2 regions of the Pilosibacter rotomagensis genome follow, and region 2 is predicted to be linked to the other one. Evidence: a T-box and tRNA genes for the amino acid it is inferred to sense, from the RefSeq annotation. Region 2 holds a T-box; the other holds one or more tRNA genes.

Region 1 (7,829 bases), 180 kb from region 2:
GAACGGAATTCTCTTTAAGACAGCGGTTTCCCTTGAGGAGACGGGCAAAGTGGAGATCGTTGCCCTGGATAAGACGGGAACGATCACAAGCGGCGAACCCCGCGTGACAGACATTGTCCCGGCGGAGGGGATCACAGAGACAGAACTTTTATCGATGGCGTATGCGCTCGAGAAGAAGAGTGAACATCCGCTCGCAAAGGCAGTTCTCTTAAAAGGCGAGGAGATGGGACTTTCCGCAGCCGACGTGGCAGACTTTGCGGCTCTTCCGGGAAACGGACTTTCTGCGAAATTAAACGGAAATACGATCTACGGTGGAAACATGAACTTTATCGGAAGTCATGTGAATGTGCCGGAAGAGATGAAACAGAAATCGGAAACTCTCGCGGAGAGTGGAAAGACTCCGCTGTTCTTTGCAGAGAATGAGAGACTTATCGGCATCATCGCCGTTGCGGATATGATCAAGGAAGACAGCCCGCAGGCGATCAGGGAGCTTCAGAACATGGGAATCCATGTGGTCATGCTGACCGGAGACAATGATCGCACCGCGAAGGCGGTCGGAAAAGAGGCCGGCGTCGACGAGGTCATCGCCGAAGTCCTTCCGGACGGCAAAGAGAGCGTGATCCGGAAGCTGAAAGAAAAAGGCAAGGTTGCCATGGTCGGTGACGGGATCAACGATGCCCCGGCGCTCACGAGAGCCGATATGGGAATTGCGATCGGAGCGGGAACGGATGTCGCAATCGATGCGGCGGATGTGGTCCTCATGAAGAGCCGCCTGTCAGATGTTCCGGCAGCGATCCGCCTGAGCCGCGCGACACTCACAAATATCCACGAGAATCTGTTCTGGGCATTTTTCTACAATGTGATCGGAATTCCGCTCGCGATGGGACTCTGGATCCCGGTATTCGGGTGGAAGTTAAATCCGATGTTCGGCGCTGCGGCGATGAGCTTATCGAGCTTTTGCGTCGTATCAAACGCCCTGCGTTTAAATTTCTTTGATATCCGGCGTTCCGACAGGGACAAAAAGATAAAAACAAAATCTCATAAGAAAGAGAAGGAGAGTAAAACTATGGAAAAGACACTGAAAGTAGAAGGTATGATGTGCGGTCACTGTGAGGCAACTGTAAAGAAGGCGCTCGAGGCGATCGACGGCGTATCTGCTGCAGAGGCAGATCACGTAAAAGGAACTGCGACTGTGACACTTACAAAGGATGTTCCGACAGAAGTGTTAAAGAAAGCGATCGAGGATAAGGATTATAAGGTGATCGGCTGATCAGTTTTTCAGACGGATCATGGCATTTTCTCAGATGTCGAAGATGTGCTGTCCCGGGATGCAATACTTCCGGGGCGGCTTTTCCTGCTATCATGGACATATAAAAATTTGGGAGGTCGCACATGGAAAAACGATCATGTTGTTGTTCCGGGGGAGACGGGGCAATGAACATAAATATGGAAACAGGCGCAGAAGCGGCAGAAAACGCGGCAGCTGCGGATGCAGGGACCGATGATGCAGTCTGTCACTGCCGCCACAAACACAGGACAGAAAAAGAAGAGAAGGACCTTTTAAACCGTTTGAGCCGGATCGAAGGACAGGTCCGCGGCATCAAAGCCATGGTCCAGGACGAGCGCTACTGCCCGGATATCCTGGTCCAGGTATCGGCGGTGCAGTCTGCACTGAATGGCTTCTGTAAGGTCCTGCTGTCAAATCATATCAAAACCTGTGTGGTGGAAGATATCCGGAATGGGAATGAGGAGACTGCGGTGGCAGAGCTCTGTGAGACGATCAAGAAGATGATGTAAAAAATATATTTGTGGTGAAGTGCCGCCTGAGTTGCTGTCAGTCATGCAATCGGAAAACGGGCAGTCTGTGGTGAGCATGCCCGCATAGTATCTATTATAAAAACCTGGCATCATATATGCGATGCCAGGCTTTTGCGATTTATGAACATTTATCCGATCGTGCGGTAAGTAAAAAACGCGAATCCCAGAATACAGAGGGATGCGATGATCTCACTGATAATGCGGACGACTGTGTGCGGGGTGTCATTGCTGATGATCCTGCGGGTGATGCGGATACAGACCGTAACGGCAACGAGAATGATCAGTGTGAAATATGCGGTCCGAAGCGGGATCACATTGAATGCGCCGAGACCGGCAGTGACCAGCATTGCGATAGAAAGAATGATTCTGATTGCCTTCATAAGAACGCCCCCTCTGATGAATATATTTGTGTACAGATATTATACCACAATTTTGATAAAATGGAAAACTTTTCTGTTAATTTCTTTGCGGAAATTCAGGATAATGAAAAGGTGATCCGCAAGAAGAGTGAAAATAGTATACAAAACCTTTGATAGCAGCTTGTGGGAGAGTGAGCGGAGTCCAGAGACTCCCTGGCAGGAGGCTGTTTTACAGTGAAGAAACGCCAAAAGTGTAGCTAATGTAGAAAAAATGCAAAAAATAGAAAAAAATCAAAAAAAGCTGTTGACATTTCCGTAAATCTGTATTATACTTACGTACGTAATCGAGGCGTGGCTCAGTTTGGTAGAGCGCTGCGTTCGGGACGCAGAGGTCGCAAGTTCGAATCTTGTCGCCTCGACTTATACAAACCAAGGCCTGTTGGTCAAGCGGTCAAGACGACGCCCTCTCACGGCGTAAACCCGGGTTCGATTCCCGGACAGGTCACTTGCTGTTGCGTAAGCAGCAGCATTTTTTAAAGGTGCTTCCGTGGCTCAGTTGGTAGAGCAACGCATTCGTAATGCGTAGGTCGCCGGTTCGAGTCCGGCCGGGAGCTGATTACAAAACCCCTTGAGAAATCAAGGGGTTTTCGTGTTTTTACAGGTTTGAAAAGTAGGTCCGAAAGAGGGCAAAAAAGGTGATTTGTCTACTATTTGTCTACTGTTGAATTTTTACCTGTGATTGACAACTACAGGATCATTCAGAAGCGTGTCTGACATGATGTTTGCCACCTCTTCCGTGCTTTGACGTATGCTTTTTGTACCGGATTGCAATGGGATGATCAAGGATCCATAAAAAATGTCGGCCCTGCTTGGATTTGTATTCTTGCTTGGTCTTGCTGTGATGATACTTTTTTACTGTTTAATGTTATACATTGGCAAAGATCAAACATAATATTATAATACAAATAAGATAACTTGTGAAGGATTAACACTGGGTCCCAAAATGGGGTAGGCGCTTAGTACTGAGCATTCCTATGTGCCTGGGGTTATCTTTTTTCTTTGCCTTTTTTAGACTTTCCACAAAATACGCACGAAGTCTCACGTGTGTTCGATCCATATAAAAAGGACATGGACCATCAGTTATTGGATGGTTCCATGTCCCTTTTTATACGAATCTTTGCTCTTATTCTGTCAGTCTCTCCAGTTCCTTGTAAAACGCCGGATAGGAGATATTCACGCAGTCTGCGTCATGGATTTCCGTCTCCCCCTCAGCGGCCAGCGCGGCAACTGCGAAGGTCATTGCGATCCGGTGATCTTTATGGCTGTCAATGACAGCGCCGTGGAGCGGTTTTCCACCGTGGATGATCATGCCGTCTTCCGTCTCTTCGACATCAGCGCCCATCGCACGCAGGTTTTCGACCATGATGGCGATCCGGTTGGATTCCTTTACTTTCAATTCGGCGGCGTCGCGGATCACGGTGGTACCTTCTGCAAAACATGCCATCATGGCGATCGTCGGAAGTTCGTCGATGAGCGTCGGGATGATATCCCCTTCGATGGTGCAGGCTTTTAAGCTGCTGGTACGGACGAGGAGATCGGCCGTTGGCTCCGCGTTCCCGTGGTTCTCATTTAAGAGCGTCAGATCAGCGCCCATCGCCTCACAGACTTTGATGAGTCCGGCTCTTGTCGGATTGATCCCGACATTTTTTATCAGGACTTCGGAATTTGGCAGGATGAGGCCGGCTGCGACAAAATAGACGGATGAGGAGATGTCACCCGGGACATCGATCCGGTTGCCGAAAAGCTCCGTTGCCGGCCAGATCGTCACGGAAGTTTCTTTGGACTCCAGTTCAGCGCCGAAAAATTTCAGCATGAGTTCCGTGTGGTTTCTCGATACCTGCGGCTCAGTGACGGTCGTGAGACCGTCTGCATAGAGACCTGCGAGAAGAATGGCGGATTTCACCTGGGCGGAGGCAACTTTTGATGTGTAGTGGATGCCTGCGAGCGGCATTCCACAGATTTTAAGCGGCGCACAGTCATTGCCGCGGATGCTCTTGATGTCAGCGCCCATCATGGACAGCGGTTCGATGATCCGCTTCATAGGGCGCTTCTGGATCGATTCGTCACCGGTCAGTGTTACATCAAAATTTTGAGGAGCGAGAATGCCGGAGATGAGTCTCGTTGTCGTTCCGGAATTTCCACAGTCAAGCGTCCCGGACGGGGCGGTCAGCCCGTGCATGCCCTTTCCGTGGACGATTACGGTACCGTTTTTATTTTCAATCTCGATCCCCATGCGGCGGAAACAGCCGATGGTCGAAAGGCAGTCAGCGCCCTCTAAGAAATTGTGGATCTCCGTAGTCCCCTTCGCAATGGAGCCGAACATGACGCTGCGGTGGGAGATGGATTTATCACCCGGGACAGTGATCTCGCCCCGGATATGAGCTGCTTTATGGAGTTTCATGGTAAATACCTCGATGTTTTTATTTGCGTGAACAACGAGCCAAAGTCCGCGCTTGCGCGAGGCCTTGGCGACTGTCGCGATAACAAGGGGAAACTTGCGAAGCGTGTTTTCACTTGTTATTTTGTCAGAACGTAGTTGTGACTCTTCAGGAGACTTGCTGCCTCATTTTTCTGTTCTTCTTTATAAAAGGAAATGCGGAGAGCGCCTTCCCCTTCCTCACGGCTGTGATTGATGCCCATGTTTTTGACACTGATGCCCTTTGCGGCAAGGATCGCGGAGAGGACGGAGATGGATCCCGGTTCATCGAGAACATCGACACTGAAGGAATAATCGCGCTCGATCGGACCGCGGCCGCGGTTCGGGAAGGAAGAACGGTATTTTCCTGATTCCTCGAACATCCGGTAGATTGCACTTCCGTCATGGTGCTCGAGCGTATCACAGATGGACTCCAGGGACGCGATGTAGCGCTTCAGGAGGGTCAGGATATTTTCAGTATTTGTCATGCAGATCTGCTCCCACATGACAGGGGAGGAGGAGGCGATCCTCGTGATATCTTTAAAACCGCCGGCCGCCAGCCGCTTCATGATCTCGTCCTTCGAATCATTGTCATGGACAAGATTGACGAGACTGGACGCAACAAGGTGCGGGAGATGACTGATCGCGGCGACAGAAAAATCGTGCTCATGGTAATCCAGAACAAGCGGCAGGGCACCGATCGCCAGGGCGACTTCGCGGATCCGGTCGATCTGTTCCGGAGTCGATCTTGCGGTCGGAGTAATAATATAGTAGGCATTTTCGAGAAGATGGTCAGTTGAACTCTCATAACCGGTCTTTTCAGAGCCTGCCATCGGATGACCGCCAACGAAGACATCCTCATATCCGAGCCGTTCCACAGCCTTGTGGATGTCGGTCTTTGTGCTGCCGATATCCGTGATAATGGCACCCGGTTTTAAGAACGGACGGACCTTTTCCAGATACATGGCATTGTACTCCACCGGGGTACAGAGAAAGATGATGTCACATGCGGAGAGCGTCTCATCGATCCCGTCAAGGATGATATCGATCGTCCCCTCTTTCTTTGCCTGCTCAAGCTTCGAGCGGGTCCGCATGTACGCCATAATGGTAATATCTTTATTTGCGCGGCGCAGGCCTCTGGCGATCGAACCGCCGATGAGACCAAGACCGATAAAACCAAAAGTAGAATCAGACATTTTGTAATCCCTCCTTTATCTCTTCGATTTTATAACATGGGTGTGGGAATGTCAACAGAAAAAAATCAACACTTTAAAGTGGCAAAATCAAGACCCGGATCATCGATGCATTTCTTATCTTTTTTCTGACTTAGAAAACTGCACGGCACTGTAACGACTGCGGAGGAGAGATCCTATTCACATTCTATAAAACTTTATAAATTGAAAACCCCGCGCTGCCATTCCATTCGCGGGCGGTGAGTTTCCGGGTGGGAGTGCTTGATCCCGGCACTCCCACCCGGAAACTCACCGCAAAACAAATCTTTCCTCAATCTCAAAAATATCGCAGAAAATAAGAAACCCACCCAGATTTTTAAAAGCTTTTCCGCCAAAACGCCCATGTTTTCCGCAATATCCCAAAAACAATCGAAAATATTTTGTGCAATTTCGATATTTAGCTTGAAAAATTCGAAAAGTTTTGGTAAAATATGACCATAGGCAATAAGCAGTATCGCCAGAACATCTGAACTCCGTAATTTGCGGAAGTCTTTTGAAAAAATGGCAAAAAAACATATACGGGAGGGATTCATATGGATATTTATGGAACAAAACAGATCCGAAATGTTGTACTTTTAGGGCACGGCGGCGCCGGTAAGACGACGGTAGCCGAGGCACTGGCTTATCTGACCGGCGTTACAAAGAGAATGGGCAAGGTTGCTGACGGAAATACGATCAGTGACTATGATAAAGAAGAGATCAAGAGACAGTTCTCGATCTCCACTACAATGGTTCCGATCGAGTACGAGGGAGCAGAAGGAAAGATCAAGATCAACCTTCTTGATACCCCGGGTTACTTCGATTTCGTTGGTGAAGTGGAAGAGGCTGTCAGCGCCGCTGACGCAGCGATCATTGTTGTAAACTGCAAGGCAGGGATCGAAGTTGGTACAGAAAAAGCATGGGATCTGTGTGAAGAATATAAACTCCCGAGAATCATATTTGTCACAAACATGGATGATGATCACGCATCCTTCCGTGAACTGATCTTAAAACTTGAGAAGAAGTTCGGAAGAAAGATCGCTCCGTTCCAGGTGCCGATCCGCGAAAACGAGAAATTCGTCGGTTTCGTAAACGCAGTCAAGATGCAGGGCCGCCGCTTTACGAACCTGTCCGATTATGAGGACTGCGAGATCCCGGAGTACACAAAGAAAAACCTCGGAATTATCCGTGACGCCCTGATCGAGGCAGTTGCCGAGACGAGTGAAGAGTACATGGAACGTTACTTCTCCGGCGAAGAATTCACGCAGGATGAGATTTATACCGCAGTACAGACTCATGTGTGCGACGGTTCGATCGTTCCGGTCATGATGGGTTCCGGAACCAACTGCCAGGGCTTCAATGCGCTGTTAAATGCGATCGACCGCTACTTCCCGTCACCGGATAAGGGCGAGTGCGTCGGCGTTGACGTATCAAACGGCGAGCATTTCACCGCAAAATACAATGACGAGGTTTCCCTCTCTGCGAGAGTATTCAAGACCATCGTTGACCCGTTTATCGGAAAATATTCCTTAATGAAGGTATGCACCGGAACATTAAAACCGGACAGCACCCTTTACAATGTAAATAAAGACGCAGAAGAAAAGATCGCAAAAGTCTACGTGCTGAGAGGCAAGGACGTGATCGAGGTTCCGGAGTTAAGGGCCGGCGATATCGGTGCTGTAGCGAAACTCTCCGTGACACAGACCGGCGATACGATCGCCCTCAGATCTGCTCCGATCGTATACCACAAACCGAAGATCTCCACACCGTACACTTATATGCGGTTTGCAGCCAAGACAAAGGGCGACGAGGACAAGATCTCCAGCGCACTCGCAAGAATGATGGAGGAGGATCTGACACTCCGCGTTGTGAACGATACGGAGAATCGTCAGAGCTTACTCTACGGAATCGGTGACCAGCAGCTCGAAGTTACAGTCAGCAAGCTTCTCGGCCGCTACAAAGTCG
Region 2 (7,829 bases):
GACAGCCCGCTTACGATCTTTGCGGATACAACTGCCATGAGCACGCCTCATGAGATCGAGTATACGCTGACCTTTGATTCCAGTACCCTGGCGGAGCAGAAACAGTAAATATGGAAAGAAGACAAATTGATCCCAGGAAGCAGAAAAGAAGGACGCGGGTGCGTTATACACTTTTTAGATCTGTTCTGGCTGCGGCAATCCTCATGACTGCTGCGTTTGCCTGCTCCGGCTGTTCGAAAAAAACGGAACCCGGGACGGCCGCGCCGTCTACAGGGGAAAACCACACGACCGCTTCCGTGGATGGCAGTGAGGAAAATCTTCAGGCTCAGCAAAACAAAGATCTGCCGGTTCTTAACTGGGAGGAGATGTCCCCGACAGGCTCCATGGATCTTCTCTACGCCGACCAGTTTTCAGCAGACTATTATGAGGACGGCATCGCCCTCATCACCATCGGGGATGCGGATCAGTTTCTCCTGCTGCCGGAAGGTGTGTCCGCGCCTGACGGACTTCCGGCTTCGATCACGGTCCTTCATAAACCGGTAAAAAATATCTATCTTGTGGCGACCTCCGCCATGGATGATTTTATCCGCCTGGATGCCCTGGATTCCATTGCACTTTCCGGGACAAAGGAGACCGGATGGTACCTTCCGGAGGCGAAAACTGCGATGGAAGAGGGAAAGATTGCCTATGCAGGAAAGTACAGCGCACCGGATTACGAAACGATCGTAAGCAGCTCCTGTGAGCTTGCAGTGGAATCCACGATGATCTACCATACCCCGGAGGTCAAGGAACAGCTGGAACGCCTCGGGATCCCGGTCCTCGTGGAGCGGTCCAGCTATGAGAGTCATCCGCTCGGGAGAATGGAGTGGATCCGCCTCTATGGTCTTCTGACGGGAAAAGAGGAGGAGGCCGATCAGATCTTTCAGGAAAATATGAATGCTCTGTCGGATGTCCTCGCCATGAAACCGTCCGGAAAGACAGCTGCATTTTTCTATGTGACAAATTCCGGAAGCGTCAATGTCCGGAAGAACGGGGATTATATCGCGAAGATGATCGATATCGCCGGAGGAACGTATGTGCCGGAAAATGCCGGGACCGGTGAGAATGCGCTTTCCACGATGAACATGGATTTTGAGTCTTTCTATGCCGCCGCAAAAGACGCGGATGTCCTGATCTACAACAGCACGATCGACGGGGAACTTACCACGATCGACGAACTGTGTGCAAAAAATCAGCTCTTTGCGGATTTCAAGGCGGTGAAAGAGGGCAATGTCTGGTGTACCGGGAAAAACATGTTCCAGGAGACCATGGGGCTCGGGGACATGATCCGGGACATGAATGCAGTGTTCTCCGGAAACCGGGAGTATGCGTTCACGTATCTGCACCAGCTGAAATAAAAAACAACGTAACTGTTCAGTACCCTCACAGTTACGAGCAAAAATCCATTCCAAATCGGCTTCGCTGATGGGATTTTTGCCTTCAAGCCTGTGTTTTATTACGGTCAGCGCAGCAAGTGCGCTGACCTATTGAATAGTTACAAAACAGCTTAAAAACCGCGGTCGATGAAAGGAGACATGGAAGCTATGGAAGTTCAGACAAAGCGGATCATCCGCGCCTATCTGCTCCTGATCGTGCTGCTCGGAGGACTCGGCTTTTTGAGCCTGGCGGTCGGCAGCGTGCGGGTATCGGCAGCAGATCTCCTCGCGGCCCTGACGGCGAAAGAGGGGACCGATATGGTCCGGCATATCCTCTTTGATATCCGGCTTCCGAGAATGCTCGCTGCCCTGACCCTCGGCGGAGCACTCTCCGTATCCGGTTTTCTCTTACAGACATTTTTCTCAAATCCGATCGCAGGACCTTTCGTCCTCGGGATCTCGTCCGGAGCAAAGCTTGTCGTATCGGTCTTTATGGTCGTGTTCCTCGGACAGGGACTGATCATGAATTCCTGGACCATGATCCTTGCGGCATTTCTCGGCGCCATGGTGTCCATGGGCTTTGTCCTGACGGTCTCAAAAAAGATCCCTCAGATGTCCATGTTGGTGGTCAGCGGCATTATGATCGGCTATATCTGTTCTGCGGCCACGGATTTTATCGTGACGTTCGCGGATGATTCGAATATCGTAAATCTCCACAACTGGTCCATGGGAAGCTTTTCCGGGATCTCGATGGATGGGGTGAAGATCAGCTCCCTTGTAGTCACAGCGGCGTTTCTTGGTTCCATGCTGCTCTCAAAAGCCATGGGAGCTTACCAGCTGGGAGAAGTCTACGCGAGAAACATGGGAGTCAATATCAGACGGTTCCGGATCGAACTGATCCTTTTGTCCAGCATCCTCTCAGCCACAGTGACTGCGTTTGCCGGTCCGGTCTCATTCGTCGGGATCGCGGTGCCCCATGTGATCCGGCAGCTTTTTAAGACCGCGAAGCCGATCATTGTGATCCCGGGATGTTTCCTCGGCGGGGCTGTTTTCTGCCTGTTCAGCGATCTGCTGGCGAGGACATTATTCGCGCCTACGGAGATCTCCATCAGTTCCGTGACCGCAGTGTTCGGAGCGCCGGTGGTGATCGTGATGATGATAAAGAGGGCAAAGCGCTGATACCGGGAAAGTATGGAGCAGCTTGTAGACCACAGCTTATCAGCCTGTGAGCAGCATGAAAGGAGAACGTATGAAGACCTACCTGACAGCCGACTGCCTGACCGTCGGATACCGCGGAAAACCGATCATTTCCGATATTTCCATGAACATCCGCCGCGGCTCCATCGTCACGCTGATCGGACCGAACGGGGCCGGAAAGTCCACGATCTTAAAGAGCATCATCCGTGAGCTTTCTCCTCTGGGCGGGAGTGTTTATCTGGACGGCAGGGGGATCGGGGAATATTCCGACCATGAGTTTGCGAAAAAGACTGCCGTGGTCATGACCGGGCGGCCGGATCCGGAGCTTATGACGTGTTTTGATGTGGCCGCTGCCGGGCGGTATCCGTATACCGGCCGGTTCGGGATCCTGTCCGGGGAAGATAAGAAAAAAGTCCGGGACGCCCTTTCCATGGTGCAGTGCGAAGACCTTGCGGACATCCTGTTCCGGAACACGAGTGATGGACAGAAGCAGCGCGTTCTTCTGGCTCGCGCCATCTGCCAGGAACCGGAACTCCTGGTCCTCGATGAGCCGACCTCCTTTCTTGATATCCGGCATAAACTCGAGCTCCTTGATATTTTGAAACGGCTGGTTCACGAAAGAAATATGGCAATCCTCATGTCGCTCCACGAGCTGGACCTTGCGGAGCGGATCTCCGATTACGTGCTCTGTGCGGAACACGGGACGATCGGAAGAGCAGGAACCCCGGAGGAAGTGTTTGAAAAGGAGTATATCGCGAACCTCTACGGGATCCGGCACGGGAGCTATCTGACTTCGCTTGGATTTCCGGAGCTTCCGCGGACAGACGGAACTCCGAAGGTGTTTGTCATCGGCGGGATGGGGAGCGGGATCCCTGTATACCACGCCTTAAACAGAGCCGGGATCGCGTTTGCAGCCGGGGTCATCCATGAAAATGATGTGGAGTACCAGACGGCGATGGCGCTGGCGGCAGAGGTGGTCTCCGAGATCCCGTTTGAGCCGGTGGGAGAGCAGGCGTATCTTCAGGCAGAAAAACTTCTGGATTCCTGCGAAGCCGTTCTCTGCCCGCTCACAGTCTTCGGGACCATGAACAGCAGGAACCGCGAGCTTTGGCGGTCTGCGAAGGAACTCGGAAAATTACAGCAAATAAATCTTGACAAATCTGATTCCGGTGATATACTGATTTACAAGTGAAAAAAATAACACGTTGACAGGAAGAGTACGTTCGGAAAATGCTCAGAGAGGGATATGTTTGGTGAGAATATCCTGCACGGAACGAACCGAAGACCGCCCTGGAGTGTCCCTTAATCGGGAACGGTGATTCCGTTATCATCAAATGAAGTGGTATAGATTTTCTATACAAGCAGGGTGGAACCACGGGTAATCTCGTCCCTTGACTGTATTTCGTGTACAGTCAAGGGACTTTTTTTTCGCGAAACGGAAAACAGCATAAAATTTTTCCACAAGAAAGAGGAGAATGACCATGAAAGTAACATTAAAAGATGGCTCTTTTAAAGAGTACGCACAGCCGATGGCTGTCATCGACATCGCAAAAGATATCAGCGAAGGCCTTGCAAGAATGGCCTGTGTCGCAGAGATCGACGGAGAAGTAAAGGATCTGCGCACGATCGTTGACAAGGACTGCACATTAAATATCTTCACAGCAAAGGATCCGGAAGGTCTTGCAGCACTCCGCCACACAGCAAGCCATGTGATGGCTCAGGCGATCAAGAGACTCTGGCCGGAGACAAAGCTTGCGATCGGTCCGTCCATCGCTGACGGCTTCTACTACGATATCGACCGCGATGAGCCGGTAACATCCGATGACCTCGCAAAGATCGAAGCTGAGATGAAGAAGATCATCAAAGAAGCTCTTCCGTTAGAGCGCTTCGAGCTTCCGAGAGCGCAGGCGATCGAATTCATGAAAGAAAAGAATGAGCCGTACAAAGTAGAGCTCATCGAGGATCTTCCGGAAGATGCGATCATCAGCTTCTACAAACAGGGCGAGTTCACAGACCTCTGTGCAGGCCCGCACCTCATGAACACAAAGGAAGTCGGCAAGGCATTCAAGCTCATGAACATCGCCGGTGCTTACTGGCGCGGAAGCGAAAAGAACAAGATGCTCACACGTATCTATGCGACAGCTTTCGCAAAGAAAGAAGACCTGGAAGCTTACGTTACCATGATGGAAGAGGCGAAGAAGCGTGACCACAGAAAGCTCGGCAAAGAGCTCGGTCTCTTCATGATGAGCGATGCAGGTCCTGGATTCCCGTTCTTCCTTCCGAAGGGAATGATCTTAAAGAATACACTGCTTGATTACTGGCGCGAGATCCATAAAAAAGCAGGTTATGTAGAGATCTCCACACCGATCATCTTAAACAGAAGCCTCTGGGAGACATCCGGTCACTGGGATCACTATAAGAACAACATGTATACAACTGTGATCGACGGCGAAGATTACGCGATCAAACCGATGAACTGCCCGGGCGGCGTTCTTGTTTATGCTTCCGAGCCGCGTTCCTACCGTGACCTTCCGCTCCGTATGGGCGAGCTTGGTATCGTTCACCGTCATGAGAAATCCGGTCAGCTTCACGGTCTTATGCGTGTACGCTGCTTCACACAGGATGATGCCCATATCTTCATGACTCCGGAGCAGATCCGCGACGAGATCAAGAACGTAGCAGGCCTCATCAATCAGGTATATTCCCTGTTCGGATTCAAGTACCATGTAGAGCTCTCCACAAGACCGGAAGACTCCATGGGAAGCGACGAGGACTGGGAGCTTGCAACAAGCTCCTTACAGGGTGCGCTTGATGACCTTGGACTCGACTATGTGATCAACGAAGGCGACGGCGCATTCTATGGCCCGAAGATCGACTTCCATCTGGTAGACGCGATCGGCAGAACATGGCAGTGCGGTACGATCCAGCTTGACTTCCAGCTTCCGCAGCGTTTCGAACTTGAGTACATCGGAGCTGACGGTGAGAAGCACAGACCGATCATGATCCACCGTGTATGCTTCGGTTCCATCGAGCGTTTCATCGGTATCCTGATCGAGCACTTTGCAGGCGCATTCCCGACATGGCTTGCACCTGTTCAGGTCAAGGTTCTTCCGATCTCCGAGAAATACGAGGAGTACGCAAAATCCGTCAAGGCAGCTCTTGACGCAGCGGATATCCGCTCCGAGATCGATCTCCGTTCCGAGAAGATCGGATACAAGATCCGTGAGGCACAGGGTCAGAAGATCCCGTACATGTTAGTTGTCGGACAGAAAGAGCAGGCAGACGGAACCGTATCCGTAAGAAGCCGCTTCAAAGGCGATGAGGGTGCAGAGGATCTGAATGTATTTATCGCAAATATCAAGGCTGAGATCACAGCACGCATCAACCGTCCGGTTGAAGTAAAGAAAGAAGAAGAGAAATAATCTCGATCCAGAGATAAATTGCAGGCCGGTCTTCGGAATTTTCCGTGGACCGGCTTTTTTCTGCTTTTTTGTCTGTCCGCTTGAACTTTTTTCTGAATGATGGTATCATAAAGCGGAATATGACCGTTGGGAGGTTTTATCAATTGGCGAAGAAAAAGAACAGGAAAGTCGTTCGTTATCGCCGGCCCCTGAATATCAATGTGGGCATGATCATTTTTGCCCTCATTTTCTTATATATGGCGTTTTATCTCTATACCTACCTTCGCAGGGACAAGGTGGAGTTTTATGAAGTTGTGGAAGGAAGTATCGTAAATGATACGAGGCACACCGGGATCATTCTCCGGACGGAGGAGCCGAAATATACGGACCGTGCCGGAAACATCAACTTCTATATGCGTGAGGGAAAGAGAGCAGCCGTTGGCACAAGAGTCTACTCGATCGATGAGACAGGAACACTTTCGGCTCTGCTCGCGGAGAAAACAGACGGATCGGTCGCGCTCTCAAAGGAGAATCTTGCTTCTTTAAAAAAACAGCTGTCGAGCTTCAGCCAGACATTCACCAACGAGGATTTCCGCGAAGTCTATGATACAAAGAATACTCTGGATTCAGAAGTCCTGGAGTATGTCAGCGTGGATACACTGAAAAATCTGGACAGCGCGATCTCAGAACTCGGCGGGAATTTTACCCAGGTGCGGTCCGATGTGGCCGGTGTTGTTTCGTACTCCATTGATTCGATGGAGACTCTGACACCAAACCAGGTGACTGCTGAGATGTTTGACAAGAGCAGCTATAAAAAATCCGGGATCCGTTCCGGGCAGCTCGTGGAGACGGGGGCTCCGGCTTATAAGATCATTACCTCCGAGGACTGGTCGATCGTATTTCCACTTTCCGATGAAGATCTTACCACTTATAATGGGAAGACATCCCTGACAGTAAAGTTTACAGGGCGTGACCTGGAGACTTCGGGGGCATTCTCCACCGTGACTGGGGGAGACGGAAAAACATACGGAAAACTCGATTTTTCCAAATATATGGAGCAGTTTGTATCGGACCGCTATGTGGACTTTGAGATCGTGACGGATGAAGTGCGCGGACTCAAGATCCCGAGAAGTTCCGTGACCGATGTGACGTTCTATGTGATCCCGAAAGACTACTATGTGAGCGGGAAGAAAGACTCTTCCGACACCTCGATAGTCTCTCAGAGCGGTTTCCGGAAAGAGACATATGCGGACGGAAAGACGGTGGGAGTTGTCACTCCGTGTACGATCTACTATGCGGATGACGAATATTATTACGTGGACGCCGGGGAAAACAGCGAGCTGAAAGCCGGGGACTTCCTCACGAAGGATGATTCCGGGGAGCGCTATCAGATCGGAATGACCCAGTCTGTACAGGGTGTCTACAATATCAACCGCGGTTATACGGTATTCCGGAGAATTGAGATTCTTTCTTCGAATGATGAATATTACACGATCAAAAAGGGAACGGACTACGGTCTGTCCGTCTACGACCACATTGTCCTTGACGCGAATGCCGTGACCGGAAACGGAATGATCATCTATCAGTAGGAGGTTTTATCATGTCAATTGCAGAGAATATAAAAAATGTGAGAGAACGCGTGAATGCGGCCTGCCTTCGTGCGGGAAGAGACCCGAAGGAAGTTACCCTGATCTCCGTCAGCAAGACGAAGCCGGTTTCCATGCTGATGGAAGCTTATGAGGCCGGGGAGCGTGATTTCGGTGAAAACAAGGTGCAGGAGATCACGGAAAAACGTCCGCAGATCCCGGAGGATGCG

What was found. A T-box is a leader RNA that pairs with one kind of tRNA and senses whether it is charged. The one in region 2 lies ahead of thrS (threonine--tRNA ligase), so its partner is inferred to be a tRNA-Thr.
Region 1: it encodes a tRNA-Thr, which carries the amino acid that the T-box ahead of thrS (threonine--tRNA ligase) is inferred to sense. The anticodon was not compared.

Annotation. Positions count from the first base shown of each region.
Region 1 covers NZ_CM170323.1:2,106,783-2,114,611, reverse strand. Annotated here, with positions in the region: gene ACI3EW_RS09450 (heavy metal translocating P-type ATPase) at 1-1,270, shown strand, start outside; gene ACI3EW_RS09445 (metal-sensing transcriptional repressor) at 1,435-1,797, shown strand; gene ACI3EW_RS09440 (hypothetical protein) at 1,947-2,198, opposite strand; tRNA gene ACI3EW_RS09435 (tRNA-Pro) at 2,523-2,596, shown strand; tRNA gene ACI3EW_RS09430 (tRNA-Glu) at 2,611-2,682, shown strand; tRNA gene ACI3EW_RS09425 (tRNA-Thr) at 2,719-2,791, shown strand; gene aroA (3-phosphoshikimate 1-carboxyvinyltransferase) at 3,361-4,638, opposite strand; gene ACI3EW_RS09415 (prephenate dehydrogenase) at 4,755-5,849, opposite strand; gene ACI3EW_RS09410 (hypothetical protein) at 6,044-6,418, opposite strand; gene ACI3EW_RS09405 (elongation factor G) at 6,419-7,829, shown strand, end outside.
Region 2 covers NZ_CM170323.1:1,931,414-1,939,242, reverse strand. Annotated here, with positions in the region: gene ACI3EW_RS08560 (hypothetical protein) at 1-108, shown strand, start outside; gene ACI3EW_RS08555 (ABC transporter substrate-binding protein) at 159-1,397, shown strand; gene ACI3EW_RS08550 (FecCD family ABC transporter permease) at 1,584-2,594, shown strand; gene ACI3EW_RS08545 (ABC transporter ATP-binding protein) at 2,665-3,804, shown strand; T-box leader at 3,809-4,007, shown strand; gene thrS (threonine--tRNA ligase) at 4,094-6,034, shown strand; gene ACI3EW_RS08535 (biotin/lipoyl attachment domain-containing protein) at 6,178-7,602, shown strand; gene ACI3EW_RS08530 (YggS family pyridoxal phosphate-dependent enzyme) at 7,614-7,829, shown strand, end outside.